Linked DNA regions of Caldimonas brevitalea. The protein of the gene in region 1 interacts with the protein of each later gene in a pairwise test. Links are inferred from orthologs where the notes say so. Each region holds a gene or a part of one and is shown in the gene's direction. Other genes may lie near its edges.

What was found.
Region 2: the proteins of AAW51_RS16130 (region 1) and AAW51_RS19295 interact in binary tests that used the Escherichia coli proteins (3 or more experiments, as listed by UniProt). The link is inferred for Caldimonas brevitalea from one-to-one orthologs.

What each region holds. Positions count from the first base shown.
Region 1 is NZ_CP011371.1:3,811,636-3,822,549, reverse strand. What follows is about bases 7,581-10,511. They hold AAW51_RS16130 (IscS subfamily cysteine desulfurase), read left to right. Parts: upstream 7,581-8,401; coding sequence 8,402-9,622; downstream 9,623-10,511. Other genes in these bases: hscB (Fe-S protein assembly co-chaperone HscB), read left to right, coding at 10,486-10,511; iscA (iron-sulfur cluster assembly protein IscA), read left to right, coding at 10,044-10,367; iscU (Fe-S cluster assembly scaffold IscU), read left to right, coding at 9,644-10,030; iscR (Fe-S cluster assembly transcriptional regulator IscR), read left to right, coding at 7,809-8,339; AAW51_RS16140 (low molecular weight protein-tyrosine-phosphatase), read left to right, coding at 7,581-7,702. In the rest of the region: electron transport complex subunit RsxB, read right to left, coding at 1-550; AAW51_RS16160 (polyhydroxyalkanoate depolymerase), read right to left, coding at 634-1,908; AAW51_RS16155 (amino acid aminotransferase), read right to left, coding at 2,152-3,351; excinuclease ABC subunit UvrB, read left to right, coding at 3,465-5,552; AAW51_RS16145 (ROK family protein), read right to left, coding at 5,635-6,900; more of AAW51_RS16140, read left to right, coding at 7,154-7,580; more of hscB, read left to right, coding at 10,512-10,914. UniProt on the Escherichia coli protein: Master enzyme that delivers sulfur to a number of partners involved in Fe-S cluster assembly, tRNA modification or cofactor biosynthesis. Catalyzes the removal of elemental sulfur from cysteine to produce alanine.
Region 2 is NZ_CP011371.1:4,597,000-4,603,722, reverse strand. The notes cover bases 2,105-4,804. They hold AAW51_RS19295 (sulfurtransferase TusA family protein), read left to right. Parts: upstream 2,105-3,190; coding sequence 3,191-3,418; downstream 3,419-4,804. Other genes in these bases: AAW51_RS19285 (valine--tRNA ligase), read right to left, coding at 4,496-4,804; galU (UTP--glucose-1-phosphate uridylyltransferase GalU), read right to left, coding at 3,583-4,449; AAW51_RS19300 (NUDIX domain-containing protein), read left to right, coding at 2,462-2,983; trmB (tRNA (guanine(46)-N(7))-methyltransferase TrmB), read right to left, coding at 2,105-2,433. In the rest of the region: cysteine synthase CysM, read left to right, coding at 824-1,729; more of trmB, read right to left, coding at 1,699-2,104; more of AAW51_RS19285, read right to left, coding at 4,805-6,723. UniProt on the Escherichia coli protein: Sulfur carrier protein involved in sulfur trafficking in the cell. Part of a sulfur-relay system required for 2-thiolation during synthesis of 2-thiouridine of the modified wobble base 5-methylaminomethyl-2-thiouridine (mnm(5)s(2)U) in tRNA.

The sequences.
Region 1 (10,914 bases):
TGTGTTGCGCCTTGGCGGCCAGCCGGGCCTCGTTCTCGAGCTTCTCGCGGGCGATCCGCTCGCCCCGGAACGCGTAGCGCTCCCGCGCTTGAGAAGCGAGAAGCGGGCTCCAGGCCTGCCAGCCAGTGCGCCCGGGGGTCACCGACACCAGCGAAATGCAATCGACCGGGCAGGCCGGCACACACAACTCGCATCCGGTGCACTGGCTCGCCACCACGCTGTGCATCTGCTTGGGCGCGCCGACGATGCAGTCGACCGGGCAGGCCTTGATGCACAGCGTGCAGCCGATACACCAGTCTTCATCGATGACCGCCAACTGTCGCTCCCCCTCGGCACCCCGCGCGGGGTCGAGCGGCAGCGGGGCCCGCCCGGTGAGTTCGGCCAGTCGGCTCACGCCTTCCGCGCCGCCCGGCGGGCACTGGTTGATGTCCGCGTCGCCGGCAGCCATGGCCTCGGCATAGGCGCGGCAATCGGGGTAGCCGCAGCGCGTGCACTGCGTTTGCGGCAGCACGGCGTCGAGGGCTTCGGCGGTGACGATGGGTGGGAGCATGGAACAGCAGGGCAGGCGGGTAAAACCGCCCCAGGTGAGCAAAGGCTGCCGGCACCCGACCGGCAACCTCGGCTGGGACCGGCTCAGGTCGTCGCCAGGGCGCGGGCGTCGGCGGTGGCGGTTTCGTGCTGGGCGATGAACCGGGACACCATCGGATAGACCTTCTCGCGCCAGCGCTTGCCCGAGAAGATGCCGTAGTGACCGGCGCCTTCGACAGTGTAGTGCGGCTGCTCGCCCTTTGGGATGCCCGTGCACAGCTCGTGCGCGACCCGGGTCTGCCCGGCGCCCGAGATGTCGTCGAGTTCACCCTCGATGGTCAGCAAGGCGGTGGTCTTGATGTCTTGCGGACGCACCAGCTCGCCGCGCACCTTCCAGGTGCCGTTGACAAGCGCGAAGTCCTGGAACACCGTCTTGATGGTGTCGAGGTAGTACTCGGCCGGCATGTCCAGCACCGCGTTGTACTCGTCGTAGAAGCGCCGGTGCGCCTCCACGCTCTCGTCGTCACCGCGCACCAGGTCGAGGAAGTAGTCGTAGTGCGAGCTGAGGTGGCGGTCCGGGTTCATCGCAACGAAACCGGTGTGCTGCAAGAAGCCGGGGTAGACACGGCGGCCCGCGCCGGGGTAGTTCGGCGGCACACGGTAGATGACGTTGTTCTCGAACCACTCGTAGCTCTTGTTCATCGCCAGGTTGTTCACCGCCGTGGGGCTCTTGCGCGCGTCGATCGGCCCGCCCATCATCGTCATCGTCCGCGGCGTTTGCTCGCCACGGCTGGCCATCAGCGAGATCGCCGCAAATACCGGGACGGTGGGCTGGCACACCGAGATGACATGCACGTGCGGCCCGATGTGGCGGATGAAGTCCTGCACGTATTCGACATAGTCGTCGAGGTGGAAGGGGCCGGCGTCGAGCGGGACCATGCGGGCGTCGACCCAGTCGGTCACGTAGACCTTGTGGTCGCGCAGCAGTGCCTTCACGGTGTCGCGCAGCAGGGTGGCGTGGTGGCCCGACAGCGGCGCCACCACCAGCACGGTGGGTTGCGACTTCATCCGGGTCAACAGCCCGGCGTCGTCGGTGAAGCGCTTGAAACGGCGCAGCTGGCAGAACGGCTTGTCGACCGCCACCTGCTCTTGCACCGCGATGTCGAGGTCGCCGACCTTCACCGTGGTGATGCCGAACTGAGGCTTTTCATACTCCTTCGACAACCGGTGCATGAGATCGAAACCGGCAGCCACCCGGTCAGCACCCGGGGTGTGCGTGAACGGCGACAGGGGATGGCTGTAAAGCTTGGACGACGCGCTTGCGAACTCCGCGAAGGGGCTGAGCAAGGCGCGTTGGGTTTCATACAGTTGGTACAGCATCGGGGCCCTTTCTGTTCATTCGAACGCCACCGGAAATCGGGGCTACGCGGCGTGTGGTGCAAGTACCATGCGCGATCACGTCCGCATGCTGCGCTGCACCATTCTAAGTTCGGTAATCAGATGTGTGCGGAGCGTGGGCCCGGAGGAAACCCCTAAGATCGGCGGAAAACCTTGCAGATCTGGGCATATTGCCCAAAAAAACAGGGGCCGAAGCCCCTGTTTTTTGTCACACAGCTGACGACATCAGCAGACTTTTGCGATGCAGGCGGTGACGTAGTCGATGTTCTTGCTGTTCAGTGCTGCCACGCAGATGCGGCCGGAGTCGACGCCATAAACGCCGAATTCGCTGCGCAAACGTTGCATCTGTTCTTTGGACAGACCTGAATAACTGAACATGCCCTTCTGCGTGGTCACGAAGCTCATGTCCTGCTTGACGCCGGCGCTGCGCAGCTTCTCGACCAACTGGCCGCGCATCTGCTTGATGCGCACGCGCATCTCGGCCAGCTCCTGCTCCCACAGCTGGCGCAGTTCCGGGGTCGTCAGCACCGTCGCGACCACCTGGGCGCCATGGGTCGGCGGGTTGGAATAGTTGGTGCGGATCACGCGCTTGAGCTGGCTCAGCACGCGGTCGGCGTCGTCCTTGCTTTGCGCCACCACACTCAGCGCGCCGACCCGCTCGCCATAGAGCGAGAAGCTCTTGGAGAACGAGGTCGAGACGAAAAAGTCGAGCCCGGAGGCAAGGAACAGGCCGATCACCGCGCCGTCTTCGGCGATGCCCTCGCCGAAGCCCTGGTAGGCCATGTCGAGGAAGGGCACCAGCGATCGGGCTTTCAGCAACTCGACCACCTGCTTCCACTGCTCGGCGCTCAGGTCGTAGCCGGTCGGGTTGTGGCAGCACGCGTGCAGCACCACCACCGTGCCGGCGGCGGCCGCATTGAGCGACGTCAGCAGGCCGTCGAAGTTGATGCCGCGCTTGGCCGCGTCGTAGTAGGCGTAGGTGCCGACCGTGAAACCGGCGCTCTCGAACAGCGCGCGGTGGTTTTCCCAGCTCGGGTCGCTGATCAACACCTGGGCGTTCGGGTTCAGCTTCTTCAGGAAGTCGGCGCCGATCTTGAGGCCGCCAGTGCCGCCGATGCCTTGCACGGTCGCGATGCGGCCGTCCTTGACGGCCGCGCTGTCGGCGCCGAACACCAGCGTCTGCACTGCACGGTCGTAGGCGGCGATGCCGTCGATCGGGAGGTAGCCGCGCGCCTTGGGCGCTTCGAGCATCTGCTTTTCGGCCGCCGCGACGCACTTCAACAGGGGCAGCTTGCCGTTGTCGTCGTAGTACACGCCCACACCGAGGTTCACTTTGTTGGGGTTCGGGTCGGCGTTGAACTGCTCGTTGAGCCCGAGGATCGGGTCACGGGGGGCCATTTCGACAGCGGCAAAGAGCGTTGCCATGAGGTCTTTCCTAATCAGTGAAGTGAGCAGGCGAGGGGCTTGGCCTAAGATCACCGCACCCCTGCGCCCGACGGCGAGGAACAACCTCCATTTTAGGCCGCTGCCCGTATCCCATGGCTGACACTCCGACCGAAGTTTCCGTGCTGGACGACAACAAGTTCGTGCACTTCCCCGGTTCGCCCTTCCAGCTTTACCAGCCGTACCCCCCGGCGGGCGACCAGCCGGTCGCCATCGACAAGCTGGTCGAAGGTGTGCAGGACGGCCTGAGCTACCAGACGCTGCTGGGCGTCACCGGGTCCGGCAAGACCTTCACGATGGCCAACGTCATCGCGCGGCTGGGCCGCCCGGCGATCGTGTTCGCGCCCAACAAGACCCTGGCTGCGCAGCTCTACAGCGAGTTCCGCGAGTTCTTCCCGCGCAACGCCGTCGAGTATTTCGTCAGCTACTACGACTACTACCAGCCGGAAGCCTACGTCCCGCAGCGCGACCTCTACATCGAGAAGGACAGCTCGATCAACGAACACATCGAGCAGATGCGGCTGTCGGCCACCAAGAGCCTGCTGGAGCGCCGCGACGTGGTGATCGTCGCCACGGTCTCCGCCATCTACGGCATCGGCAACCCGAGCGACTACCACCAGATGGTGATGACGATGCGGGTGGGCGACAAGGTGGGTCAGCGCGACGTGATCGCCCAGCTGATCCGCATGCAATACAAGCGCAACGAGATCGATTTCGCGCGCGGCACGTTCCGGGTGCGCGGCGACACGATCGACGTGTTCCCGGCCGAGCACTCCGAGCTGGCCATCCGCATCGAGCTGTTCGACGACGAGATCGAGTCGCTGCAGCTGTTCGACCCGCTCACCGGCCGCGTGCGGCAGAAGATCCCGCGCTTCACGGTCTATCCGAGCAGCCATTACGTCACGCCACGCGAGCGGGTGCTGTCGGCCATCGAAGGCATCAAGGAGGAGTTGCGTACCCGGCTCGACGAACTGGTCAAGGCCGGCAAGCTGGTCGAAGCGCAACGCCTCGAACAGCGCACCCGTTTCGACCTCGAGATGCTGCAGGAAATCGGCCATTGCAAGGGCATCGAGAACTACACCCGGCATGTGTCGGGCTCGAAGCCGGGCGAGCCGCCGTCGACATTGGTGGACTATCTGCCGCCCGACGCGCTGATGTTCCTCGACGAGAGCCATGTGTTGATCGGCCAGCTCGGCGGCATGTACAACGGCGACCGGGCCCGCAAGACGACGCTGGTGGAGTATGGCTTCAGGCTGCCGAGTGCCCTCGACAACCGGCCGCTGAAGTTCGAGGAGTTCGAACGCAAGATGCGGCAGGTGATGTTCGTCACGGCGACCCCGGCCGACTATGAAAAGCGTACCGCCGGCCAGGTGGTGGAGCAGGTGGTGCGGCCGACCGGCCTGGTTGACCCGGTGGTCGAGGTGCGGCCCGCGACGCACCAGGTCGACGACGTGCTGCAGGAGATCCGCGAGCGGGTCGAGGTCAACGAGCGGGTGCTGATCACCACGCTTACCAAGCGCATGGCCGAGCAGCTGACCGACTACCTGTCCGACAACGGCGTGAAGGTGCGCTACCTGCACTCGGACGTCGACACCGTCGAACGGGTCGAGATCCTGCGCGACCTGCGCCTGGGCACCTTCGATGTGCTGGTGGGCATCAACCTGCTGCGCGAGGGGCTGGACATCCCGGAGGTGTCGCTGGTGGCCATCCTCGATGCCGACAAGGAAGGTTTCCTGCGCGCCGAACGCTCGTTGATCCAGACCATCGGGCGCGCCGCGCGCAACGTCAACGGCAAAGCCATCCTGTACGCCGACAAAATGACCGACTCGATGCGGCGCGCCATTGGCGAGACCGAGCGCCGACGTGCCAAGCAGCTCGAGCACAACCAGGCGCAGGGCATCACACCGCGCACGGTCACCAAACACGTCAAGGAATTGATCGACGGCGTGTTCTCCGCGCAGGAATCCCGCCAGGGCCTGAAGGCGGCGGAAGAAGCGGCCAAGGTCGAGGCCTTGTCGGAGAAAGACCTGGGCAAGCGCATCAAGCAGCTCGAGAAGCAGATGCTCGAACACGCCCGCAACCTGGAGTTCGAGAAGGCGGCGCGGGTGCGCGACCAATTGGCTCTGCTGAAGGAGCAGGCCTTCGGCGCCGCCGGCGACGACAAGATCGTTCCGATCGGTTGACGCTGGTGGCGGTCGGCAGCGCTGGTTGGGCAGCCTGTGCTGCGCGGTGCGGTGCGAGCCCTTTCAGGCGGTGCGGCCGGCCTCAGGCCGGTTCGGCCACGGCACTGCCGCGCATCGCGGCGTCCGAGAGCGGGCGCACCTGGTAGTGGATCACGGCAGCGGCGGCGCCCACGGCGTGGGCGAGACGGCCGAAGCGGGCCTGCCGGACCGTCGGCGGCTGCAGGCCGGCTTCCTGCGCATAACGCTCGAGCCGTTCGCGCGCCGGGCCGAGCAAGCTGTCCCCCAGTTCGCAGGTCGGCCCACCCAGCACAATGACCGCCGGATCGAAGGCGGCCCACAGGTTCTGCATCAACAGCCCCAGGTGCTGGCCGGCGCGGTCCAGCGCGGCACGCAAGGCGGGGTCGCGGTGGGCCCGATCGGCGTCGAAGGCGGCCGGCGGCAGACTTTGTAGCAGCGCCGAAGGATCGCGCGTGCGCGGCAGCTGGTCGGTGCCGAGCACGGCCTGCGTCACGGCCGCGAGCCCGATGAAGGCCTCGGCGCAGCCGCGCCGGCCGCAACTGCACAACGGGCCCGCGGCGTCCAGCACCGTGTGGCCCACTTCGCCGGCGAAGCCACCCCAGCCGGTGAGCAATCGGTCGTTCACGACGATGCCCGCACCCACGCCTGTCCCGAGGCCGAGGAACACCAGCGGTTCCAACACCTGGGGGTCGCCGAACTCGAACTCGCCCAGCGCGGCCACGTCGGCGTCGTTCTGCAGGTAGAGGGGCAGGCCGGCCGCAGGGCCCGCCGCGAGCGCCGCGCGCAACAGGTCGCGCAACGCAACGTCCTTCCAGCCGATGTTGGGGGCAAAACGCAGCACCCCGGTGCGTTCGTCGACGGCGCCCGGCACACCGATGCCGATCCCCACCGTGGTGCGTTGGCGCAATGCCTCGCTGGCCAGGCGCGCCTCGATCAAGGTCGCTACCTCGCGACAGACCTGCTCGGGGGCCGTGGTGTCGAGCCGCGCGGTGTGCTCCGTCAGGACCTTGCCGACCAGGTTGGTCGCCACCACCGTCGCCGAACCGAGGCCGATGTCGACGCCGATGAAGGCCAGCCGGTGCTCGTCGAGCGTCAGCGGTGTGGGCGGACGCCCGGTGCTGCGCGCCTGCAGGCCGGGCGACTCGATTTCAAGCTCGACCAGCCAGCCTTCGTCGATCAGTTCCTGCGTGAGCAAGCTGATGGTCGATTTCGTCAGACCTGTCGCATTCGCCAGGTCTGCGCGTGAGCTGCCCGGCGCCTGCCGCACCCGACGCACCACGGCCATACGGTTGAGCCGCTTCAAGAGCCGATGGTCGCCGGTGATGGACATGGTGCAGTGAGGCCTCGAAAGGCGGGGATTATGCCGGCGCACCAAATGGCCGACTGCCACTTCGGAGACGCGGGTGATCGGGCGGCGGGGCTTGGAGCGCCTGCATTGGGGCGGCGGCGAGACGCAGACGGTGCGCAATGCGCGCCGCGAAGACCGCGCTGGCCCGGCGCGGGCGCGAGCAACAGGGAGAGTCGGCGGCAACTTCTGCCGCTCCCCTGTGTCGGTGCGGCCCACAAGGCCCTAGACTCCCGGAATGCCGCCTCTTGCCTTGCAGCCTTTCGCCCGCATTTTGTTCATTTGCATGGGCAACATCTGCAGGTCGCCGAGCGCCGAAGGCGTTTTTCGGGGGCTTGCGGAGCGTGCAGGTCTGGCATCGCGCTTGCTGATCGACTCTGCGGGTACCCACCACTACCACATCGGAGAACCGCCCGATCCCCGTGCCCAGGATCACGCCCGGCGCCGGGGCTACGAGTTGTGCGACTTGCGTGCCCGGCAAGTCGTTCCCGAAGACTTTGCACGTTTCGATCTCCTGCTCGCGATGGACCGGGAAAACCTGGCGGCTTTGCAGGCCCTCTGTCCGCCGGCGTATCGCCACAAGCTGCGCCGTCTGATGGAGTTCGCCCGCCATCACACCCTGGAGATCGTCCCAGACCCCTATTACGGCCCGCCGGCAGGTTTTGAAGCCGTTCTCGATCACCTCGAGGACGCCTGCGCCGGCCTGTTGGAGCACCTGGTCAAGCAGGGGCTCCAGCAGCAGGAAGTCCACCGGGAAAACTTGACTAAAAAACTAGGCTTAAGGTAGAATTCGAGTAAATCAGTCGGGAAACAACCGAGGGTTTGCCCGGACCACAAGCTGTTTTGGGTTTAACACTTTCAGCAGAGCTAGCTGAACGCTTAAGGAGCTTGCCATGCGTCTCACCACCAAAGGTCGTTTTGCCGTCACTGCCATGATCGATCTCGCGTTGCGCGAGCATCAGGGTCCGGTGGCGCTGGCTGCGATCAGCCAGCGTCAGCAGATCTCGCTGTCGTATCTCGAACAACTGTTCGGCAAGCTGCGTCGTCACGAGCTGGTCGAAAGCACCCGGGGCCCGGGCGGCGGTTATTCGCTCGGGCGCAAGGCCGAGGAAATCACGGTGGCCGACATCATTGTCGCGGTCGACGAGCCGATCGATGCGACCGGCTGCGGCGGCAAAGAGAACTGCATGAGCGACCAGGGGCGCTGCATGACCCACGACCTGTGGGCCAGCCTGAACGCCAAGATGATCGAGTACCTCGATTCGATCACGCTGCGCAAGTTGGTCGAAGACCAGATCGCCCGCGGCATTTCGATCGAGGAGCAACCGGTCAAGCGGGCCATTTCCAGTCAGCCGGTGGTCAAGCCGATCAAGGTCAACGCGCCCAATTCCGTGTTCGCTCTGGGCAACGCGTTCTCGAAGTAAACGTTCTTCCTTTTTGTTCCTTTCCAGCCAGCCGGAGCCGGAGGGCTCCCGATGCAAGCATCATGGACATGACCCCGCATTTCCCGATCTACCTGGACTACGGCGCCACCACGCCCGTGGATCCGCGCGTCGTCGACGCGATGATCCCGTGGTTGCGCGAGCACTTTGGCAACCCGGCCTCGCGCAGCCATGCGTGGGGCTGGGAGGCCGAAGAGGCGGTCGAGAAGGCGCGCGGCCAGGTGGCAGATCTGATCGGCGCTGACCCGCGCGAGATCGTCTGGACGTCCGGGGCCACCGAGTCCAACAACCTCGCGCTGAAAGGTGCGGCGCACTTCTACAAGTCCAAGGGCAAGCACCTGGTGACGGTGAAGACCGAGCACAAGGCCGTGCTCGACACCTGCCGTGAGCTGGAGCGTCAGGGTTTCGAGGTCACCTACCTCGACGTGCAGGAGAACGGCCTGCTCGATCTGGACAAGTTCAAGGCGGCACTGCGTCCCGACACGATTCTCGCGTCGGTGATGTTCGTCAACAACGAGATCGGCGTGATCCAGGACATCCCGGCCCTGGGCGCCTTGTGCCGCGAGCGCGGCATCATCTTCCATGTCGACGCGGCGCAGGCGACCGGCAAGGTGCAGATCGACATGAGCAAGTTGCCGATCGACCTGATGAGCCTCGCATCACACAAGACCTACGGGCCCAAGGGCATCGGCGCGCTGTACGTGCGCCGCAAGCCCCGTGTGCGCCTGGAAGCGCAAATGCATGGCGGCGGGCACGAGCGCGGGATGCGCTCGGGCACCTTGCCGACGCATCAGATCGTCGGCATGGGCGAGGCCTTTCGCATCGCCAAGGAAGAGATGGCCAGCGAGGGTGAGCGCATCCGCGCGCTGCATCAGCGTCTGTTGAACGGCCTGAAAGACATCGAGCAGGTGTTCATCAATGGCGACATCGAGCGCCGGGTGCCGCACAACCTCAACATCTCGTTCAATTTCGTCGAGGGCGAGTCCTTGATCATGGGCGTCAAGGGCATTGCCGTCTCGTCGGGCTCGGCCTGCACGTCGGCGAGCCTCGAACCCAGCTATGTGCTGCGGGCGCTCGGCCGCAGCGACGAACTCGCGCACTCGTCCCTGCGCATGACCATCGGTCGTTTCACGACCACCGAGGAAATCGACTACGCGGTGTCGATCTTGAAGGACCGCGTGGCCAAGCTGCGCGAGTTGTCTCCCCTGTGGGAGATGTACAAGGACGGCGTGGATCTGAGCACGATCCAATGGACCGCGCACTGATCCGAGCAGTAGGAGATTGACATGGCTTATAGCGACAAGGTAATCGACCACTACGAGAACCCCCGCAATGTGGGTTCATTTGAAAAAGGCGACGACACGGTGGGCACCGGCATGGTCGGCGCGCCGGCGTGCGGCGACGTGATGAAGCTGCAGATCAAGGTCAACCCGAAAACCGGGGTGATCGAAGACGCACGCTTCAAGACCTACGGCTGTGGCTCGGCCATCGCCTCCAGCTCGCTGGTGACCGAATGGGTCAAGGGCAAGACGCTGGACGAGGCGGTGACGATCAAGAACACGCACATCGCCGAGGAACTGGCGCTGCCGCCGGTCAAGATCCATTGCTCGATCCTGGCCGAAGACGCGATCAAGGCCGCCGTCGAGGACTACAAGGCCAAAAAGACGCATTGAGATGGGTGGAGCGATGGCTGTGACATTGACCGAAGCCGCAGCGCGGCACGTGACGCGCTACCTCGCCAAACGCGGGCGGGGGGTTGGGGTGCGCCTGGGGGTCAAGACCACCGGCTGCTCCGGCATGGCCTACAAGCTCGAGTATGCCGACGACGTGGCCCCTGAAGACCATGTGTTCGAAGGACATGGCGTGAAGGTGCTGATCGATCCCAAGAGCCTGCCCTATCTCGAGGGTACCCAGCTGGATTTCGTTCGTGAAGGTTTGAACGAAGGTTTCCGTTTCAACAACCCGAACGAAAAAGACCGCTGCGGCTGCGGCGAGTCGTTCCGTATCTGATGCGGTCGAGTGTGTGCTCCGGTGCGCGGCGTCTCGGCTCGCCGCGCAGGCTCCGGTTCGAGCCGCGCTAGAACGGTCGTGCGAAGCGCGCCATGCCCCGGCGTAGATGGCGATTCCGATGAAGCTGGATGTCGATGATTTCGAGTTGTTTGCCATGCCACGGCAGTTCGGCCTGGCGCGCGACACGCTCGACAGCCGCTGGAAGTCGCTGCAGGGCGAGGTGCACCCGGACAAGTTCGCCGCGCAAGGTGCGGCGGCACAGCGTGTGGCGATGCAATGGGCGGTGCGTGTCAACGAAGCCTATCAGCGCCTGAAGGACCCGCTCAAGCGTGCCGCCTACCTCTGTGAGCTGAACGGCGTGCCGATCGACGCCGAGCGCAACACGGCGATGCCGCCGGCCTTTTTGGCCCAGCAGATGGCGTGGCGCGAGGCGCTCGAGGACGCGTCCGACACCGACGAGCTCGACCGGCTGGCCCAGGACGTTGCCGCGCGTCGACGCGACATGCTGGCCCGGCTGCAGCACCTGCTCGACGAGCAACAGGACCCG
Region 2 (6,723 bases), 790 kb from region 1 along the record:
CCGATTGGAAAGCCGTCAGGCGCCAGCCGTTCCAAAGGTCGATATGGTCGCCGGTCTGCGGCGCGCCATAGAAGTCCTTGCAGAAGAACACGCCCTTGCGCCCATCGATCTTGTCGAAGGCTTCGGCGCCGTTGTAGCGCTCGACGCGCTTCATCCCCGGCACGATGACCCTCGTCAGCGCGTTTGCCATCTCCTCGGCTGCCAGCGCATGACCTTAGGCCTTGTCGTGGTGCCAGCAGTGACGCAGACCCCAGGACTTAATGCTGATGCCTGACTTCGTGAATGCCACGCCCATCCTGATGGCGCACTGGTTTTCGAAGCTCGGCTTGCCATCGACCTCGCACGGCTTGCCCGTGCCGGGGTGGTTGTCCCACAGCCGGTGAAAGATGCTCATGTGTTCCTCCCTGCGCCCTTCGTTGGGGCTGGCGCCACTCTAGGGGAGGCGGGGCCTGGCGGCGTTTCAAATTGCAGCGACGCCTCGACCGCCCGCGCCAAGTACTCACCGTGGCGGGACAGCGATCGAAAAACGGGTTGATGCGGAAACTGGCGCGGAAGAGGCGTAGAAACTGCTGCGGAAACCGCTAGTGCCCGCGACCGCTTGAATTGGTGCCCAGAGCCGGACTCGAACCGGCACGCCATCGCTGGCGAGGGATTTTGAGTCCCTTGCGTCTACCTATTTCGCCACCTGGGCAGGCGGTGACGCAGCGTGCGCTGCGTCGGTCTTGAACCACCCCGGGCGATGCCGCGGTGATGTAGCCGGCGATTATGTCACAGCGCCGCGGGCCTGACGCAAGCCTGAGACAATGTGGGCAGGAGAACGCTCATGCCCCAGTACAAAACCATCGAAGACACCATCGGCCGCACCCCGTTGATCCAGCTGCAGCGCCTGCCCGGCGTGGAGCAGGCGCGGCGCGGCAACGTCATCCTGGGCAAGCTCGAAGGCAACAACCCGGCGGGCTCGGTGAAAGACCGGGCCGCGATCAGCATGATCCGGCGTGCCGAGGAGCGCGGCGACATCCGCCCGGGCGACACGCTGATCGAGGCGACCTCGGGCAACACCGGCATCGCGCTGGCAATGGCAGCGGCCGTTCGGGGCTACCGGATGCTGCTGATCATGCCGGAGGACCTCAGCATCGAGCGGGCCCAGACGATGAAGGCCTTCGGCGCCGAGTTGATGCTGACGCCCAAGGCCGGTGGCATGGAGTACGCGCGTGACCTGGCCGAGCAGATGCAGCGCGACGGCAAGGGGCGGGTGCTCGACCAGTTCGCCAATGCCGACAACCCGCGCATCCACTACGAGACCACCGGCCCGGAGATCTGGGACGAGACGCAGGGCCGCATCACCCATTTCATCAGTGCGATGGGCACCACCGGCACCATCACCGGCGTGTCGCGTTTCCTGAAGGAGCAGAACCCGGAGGTGCGCATCATCGGTGCGCAACCGAGCGAAGGTTCGCGCATCCCCGGCATCCGCAAGTGGCCGCAGGAGTACCTGCCCAAGATCTACGAGCCGAGCCGGGTCGACGAGTTGGTGTACGTGTCGCAGGCCGACGCCGAGGACATGGCGCGCCGGCTGGCCTGCGAGGAAGGCGTGTTTGCCGGCATCTCCGCAGCCGGCGCTTGCTGGGCCGCGCTGCAGGTGGCGCAGCGGGTCGAGAACGCGACGATCGTGTTTGTCGTTTGCGACCGCGGCGACCGTTATCTCTCGACCGGCGTGTTCCCGGCCTGAGGCGCCGCGCGCACGCGCCACAGCACGTGGCCCGAGGCGCGGTACTTGAGTTCGAACGGCGTCAGGGCCGGCCCCTCGGGGGGCACCGGCTCGACCTCGGCCTGCCAGCCGGCCCGCCGCAACGCCCACGCAAACTCCTCGGCGTACAGCGCCCAGTTGCTGCGCAGTTCCAGCGCTCCACCGAGCGCCAGCAGGTCGGGCAGGCGCGGGTGGCCGTGCCAGCGTCGCTGCAAATGCTCGGCCTTGGGCCAGGGGTTGGGGTAGAGCAGGTAGTGCCGCGCCAGCCGCAGGCCGTGCGCCGCCATCAGGGCCCACAGGTCGGTCGCGTCGGCCCGCAGCAGCAGGAGGTTGCGGGGCGCTGCCGTCGCGTCGAGTTTGCGCTGGCCGCGCGCCAGCCGTTGCGCCGACTGGTCGACGCCGATCACCAGCGCTTCCGGGTGGCGCGCGGCGAGTGCAGCGCTGCTCTCACCGGTGCCGCAGGCGCTGTCCAGCACCAGCGGCGAGCGGCCGTCCCAGTGCCTGCACAGCTGCTCGAAGGCGGCATGGTTGTAGGGCGCGACAGGTCGCTGAAAGCGCGTGTTCAGGTGGCGGTCGACCACCTGCGCGAGCCGTGGGTGAGGCCCGGCCTGGTTGCTGCTGACCTGCCGCGAGGAGGCGGTGCGCGTAGGCGACAGGGACGCTTCGGGGGCTCGGGTAGGATCCACCGCTGATCGAGTGAGGGGATGCGTGTCCATGAACGACTTCAGATTCTGCCCACGTTGCGCTACCGAGTTGCACAGCGTGCACGACGGCGAGCGGGACCGCCTGCGCTGCCCGGCCTGCCACTACACCCACTGGAACAACCCGACGCCGGTGCTGGCCGCCATCATCGAGCTGTCGGACCGCGAAGGCCGCTTGCTGCTGGCGCGCAACGCGGCCTGGCCGGGGCGCATGTTCGCGCTGGTCACCGGCTTCATGGAGGCTGGCGAGACGCCCGAGGAAGGCATCAAGCGTGAAATCGCCGAGGAGACTTCATTGCAGGTCTCGGCGTTGCACTTGGAGGGCGTTTGCGATTTTCAGCAGATGAACCAGGTCATCATCGCCTACCACGCGGTCTGCCACGGCGAGATCGTGCTGTCGCCCGAACTGGCCGAATACAAGCTGCTGGCACCGCAGGATGTCAAATGCTGGCGCGCCGGCACTGGCGAAATCCTGGCGCAGTGGCTGCGGCGTCGCGGCCATGAGCCGCAGTACGTCGAACTGCCGCGGCGTTGACGGGCGTGAGCGCAGGGTTGCCGGCGACTTTGTTTTTTGAATCGATTCCCGCTGTGCCAGGCCGACCGCGCCCCTTGCTGAGGCAAAGAACGCGGGGAACCGTGCGGATGGATGCCATCCCCGCAGCGATCGGGCGCCGTCCGGCTGAAGGGGAGGCCTCCTGCGGTGTGCGCTGCCACTAAAATCAGCGTCCCTGAAGGAATTGCCATGGACGCTCACAAAGAACTCGACACCCGCGGGCTCAACTGCCCTCTGCCCATCCTCAAGGCGAAGAAGGCACTGGCCGAGATGCACAGCGGAGAACTGCTGAAGGTGGTGGCAACGGACCCGGGTTCGCTGCGCGACTTCCAGGCCTTCGCCAAGCAGACAGGCAACGAACTGGTCGAGCAGCAAACGCTCGACAAAGAGTTCGTGCACGTGCTGCGGCGCCGCTGACGTACGCAAGGGGAGAAAAAGCCCGGGAGCCGATGAAGCCGGCGGCCGACGCGTGATGCGCCGCAGGGTCCCGGCCCGGTCGTCGTGACCAGCGCACCTGGATAGCGCTTACCCCGCCGGGCAGCGGGGCGCAGGCCCCGGTTTCGGCCGGGGCCTTTGCATTTTCAGAGTTCGAGACCCTGCAGATACTCGCGGAAGCCCGCGCCAAGCTGCGGGTGGGCGAGTGCCAGTTCGACCGACGCTTGCAGGAAACCTTCCTTGCTGCCGCAGTCGTAGCGCACGCCGTCATAACGATAGGCAAACACCTTTTCGCGACGCAGCAGGCCGGCGATGCCGTCGGTGAGCTGGATTTCACCGCCGACGCCCTTGGGCTGGCGGCGGATCTCATCGAAGATGCCCGACGTGAGGATGTAGCGACCGGCCACGCCCAGGCGCGACGGCGCGGCTTCGGGGGCCGGCTTTTCGACGATCTGCTGAATGTCCATCAGACGGTCGTTGACGGGGGTGCCGTCGACGATGCCGTAGCGACGCGTCTGTTCGGGCGGCACTTCCTGGACGGCGATGATGGTGGCTTTCCAGTCGGCGAACTGGTCGACCATCTGCCTCATGATCGGCGGTTTGCCGACCATCAGGTCGTCCGCGAGCAGCACGGCGAACGGATGGCCGTTGACCAGGCGCTCGGCGCACAGCACCGCGTGGCCCAGGCCCAGCATCTTGGGTTGCCGCACGAACACGCATTCCATGTCGTCGGGTTTGATCGACTGCACGATGTTCAGCAACTCGCGCTTGCCGGCGGCTTCGAGTTCGGTTTCGAGCTCGTAGGCCATGTCGAAGTGGTCTTCGATCGGGCGCTTGGTGCGGCCGGTGACGAAGATCATTTCCCGGATGCCGGCGGAATACGCTTCTTCGACGGCGTATTGAATCAGCGGTTTATCGACCACCGGCAGCATTTCTTTGGGCTGCGCTTTGGTGGCGGGCAAAAAGCGGGTGCCGAGGCCGGCGACCGGAAAGACTGCTTTGGTGACGTGCATGTGGGTTTTCCTCCTGATATTCGAGTGGCAGACCATACTGCAAGCTTCACGCCAGCCGGGAGATCTGTTCACGCACTCTTTCGAGAGTAACAGTGAAATCGGACAGCCGGACTTTTTCCTGTTCCACCACGTTAGCGGGAGCGCGGGCGATAAAACTTTCGTTACTAAGTTTCGCTTGCGCCTTCGCGATTTCGCCTTCGAGACGCTTGATTTCCTTGCCGAGGCGCTCGCGCTCCGCGGCCACATCGATCTCAACGTGCAACGCCAGCCGCGTCGCACCTTGCACCGCCACCGGTGCCTGGCGCGTTGCGTCGGCAAAGGCCGCTTCGTCGTCGAAGCGTTTCACTTCACTGACTTTCGCCAGCGCCTTCAACAACGGCGCCGCCTGGGTCACGAAGTCGGCGTCGCCGATGGTGTAGAGGGGCACGCGTTCGGCCGGCGACAGACCCATTTCGCTGCGCAGGTTGCGGCACGCGCCGACCACCGCTTTCAGCTGCTCGATCCAGGCGTCGGCCTGGGCGTCGATGCGCTCCAACTGGGCGCGGGGGTAGGGCGCGAGCACGATGGACGCGTCCGAGTCGGGCGCCTTGCGGCCGGCCACCGGCGCGACCTTCTGCCACAGCTCTTCGGTAATGAAGGGCGTGATGGGGTGCAGCAGCCGCAGCACGGTTTCCAACACCCGGATTAGGGTGCGGCGCGTGGCCCGTTGCTGCCCGGCGTCGCCGTTGGCGATCTGCGCCTTGGCGATTTCCAGGTACCAGTCGCAGTACTGGTCCCAGACGAACTGGTAGAGGGCGTTGGCGACGTTGTCGAGCCGGTAGTCGGCGTAACCTTGTTCCACCGCGTGCTCGACCCGCTGCAACTCGCCGGTGATCCAGCGGTCGGCCGCCGAGAAATCGAGATAACCGCCGGGGCCGCAGGCGTCGGCGCCGTGTTCGGCCAACCCGTTGTCCTGGCCTTCGCAGTTCATCAGCACGAAACGGGTGGCGTTCCAGAGCTTGTTGCAGAAATTGCGGTAGCCCTCGCAGCGCTTGGCGTCGAAGTTGATGTTGCGGCCGAGGCTCGCGAGGGCGGCGAACGTGAAGCGCAGGGCGTCGGCACCGTAGCCGGGAATGCCGTCAGGGAATTCCTTTTTCGTCGCCTCGCGTACCTTGGGCGCGGTGTCGGGGCGGCGCAGCCCGGTGGCGCGTTTTTCGAGCAAGGGCGCCAGCTCGATGCCATCGATCAGGTCGACCGGGTCGAGCACGTTGCCTTCCGACTTGCTCATCTTCTTGCCCTGCGCGTCGCGCACCAGGCCGTGGATGTAGACGTGGCGGAACGGCACGCGGCCAGTGAAGTGCACCGTCATCATGATCATCCGGGCGACCCAGAAGAAGATGATGTCGAAGCCGGTGACGAGCACGCTGGAGGGCAGGAACAAATCGAGTTCCTTGGTCTCGTTGGGCCAGCCGAGCGACGAGAACGGCACCAGGGCCGACGAGTACCAGGTGTCGAGCACGTCTTCGTCGCGCCGAAGTTCACCCTCGTAGCCCGCCGCCTTCGCTTTTGCGCGGGCCTCGTCCTCGTTGCGGGCGACGAACAGCTCGCCGCCACTGCCGTACCAGGCGGGGATCTGGTGGCCCCACCAGAGCTGGCGCGAGATGCACCAGTCCTGGATGTTGTTCATCCACTGGTTGTAAGTGTTGACCCACTGCTCGGGCACAAAACGCACGCGGCCGTCCTGCACCACCTCGACGGCTTTTTCGGCGATCGACTTGCCGCTCGCGTCGGGCTTGCTCATCGCGACGAACCACTGGTCGGTCAGCATCGGCTCGATGATCTGGCCGGTGCGCTCGCAGCGCGGCACCATCAGCTTGTGCTTCTTGACCTCGACCAGGAAACCCTGCGCTTCCAGGTCGGCCACCACCTTCTTGCGCGCCTCGAAACGGTCGAGGCCGCGGTAGGCGGGCGGGGCGTTGTCGTTGATCTTGGCGTCGAGCGTCAGCACGCCGATGACGGGCAGGGCATGCCGCTGCCCGACAGCGTAGTCGTTGTAATCGTGCGCCGGCGTGACCTTCACGACGCCGGTGCCGAACGCGCGGTCGACATAAGCGTCGGCAATCACCGGGATGGTGCGGTCGCACAGGGGCAGCGTGACCTGGTGGCCCACCAGCGCCTGGTAACGCTCGTCTTCGGGGTGCACCATCAGCGCGACGTCGCCGAGCATGGTCTCGGGGCGTGTCGTGGCCACGGTCAGCTCACCGGAGCCGTCGGCCAGCGGGTAGCGGATGTGCC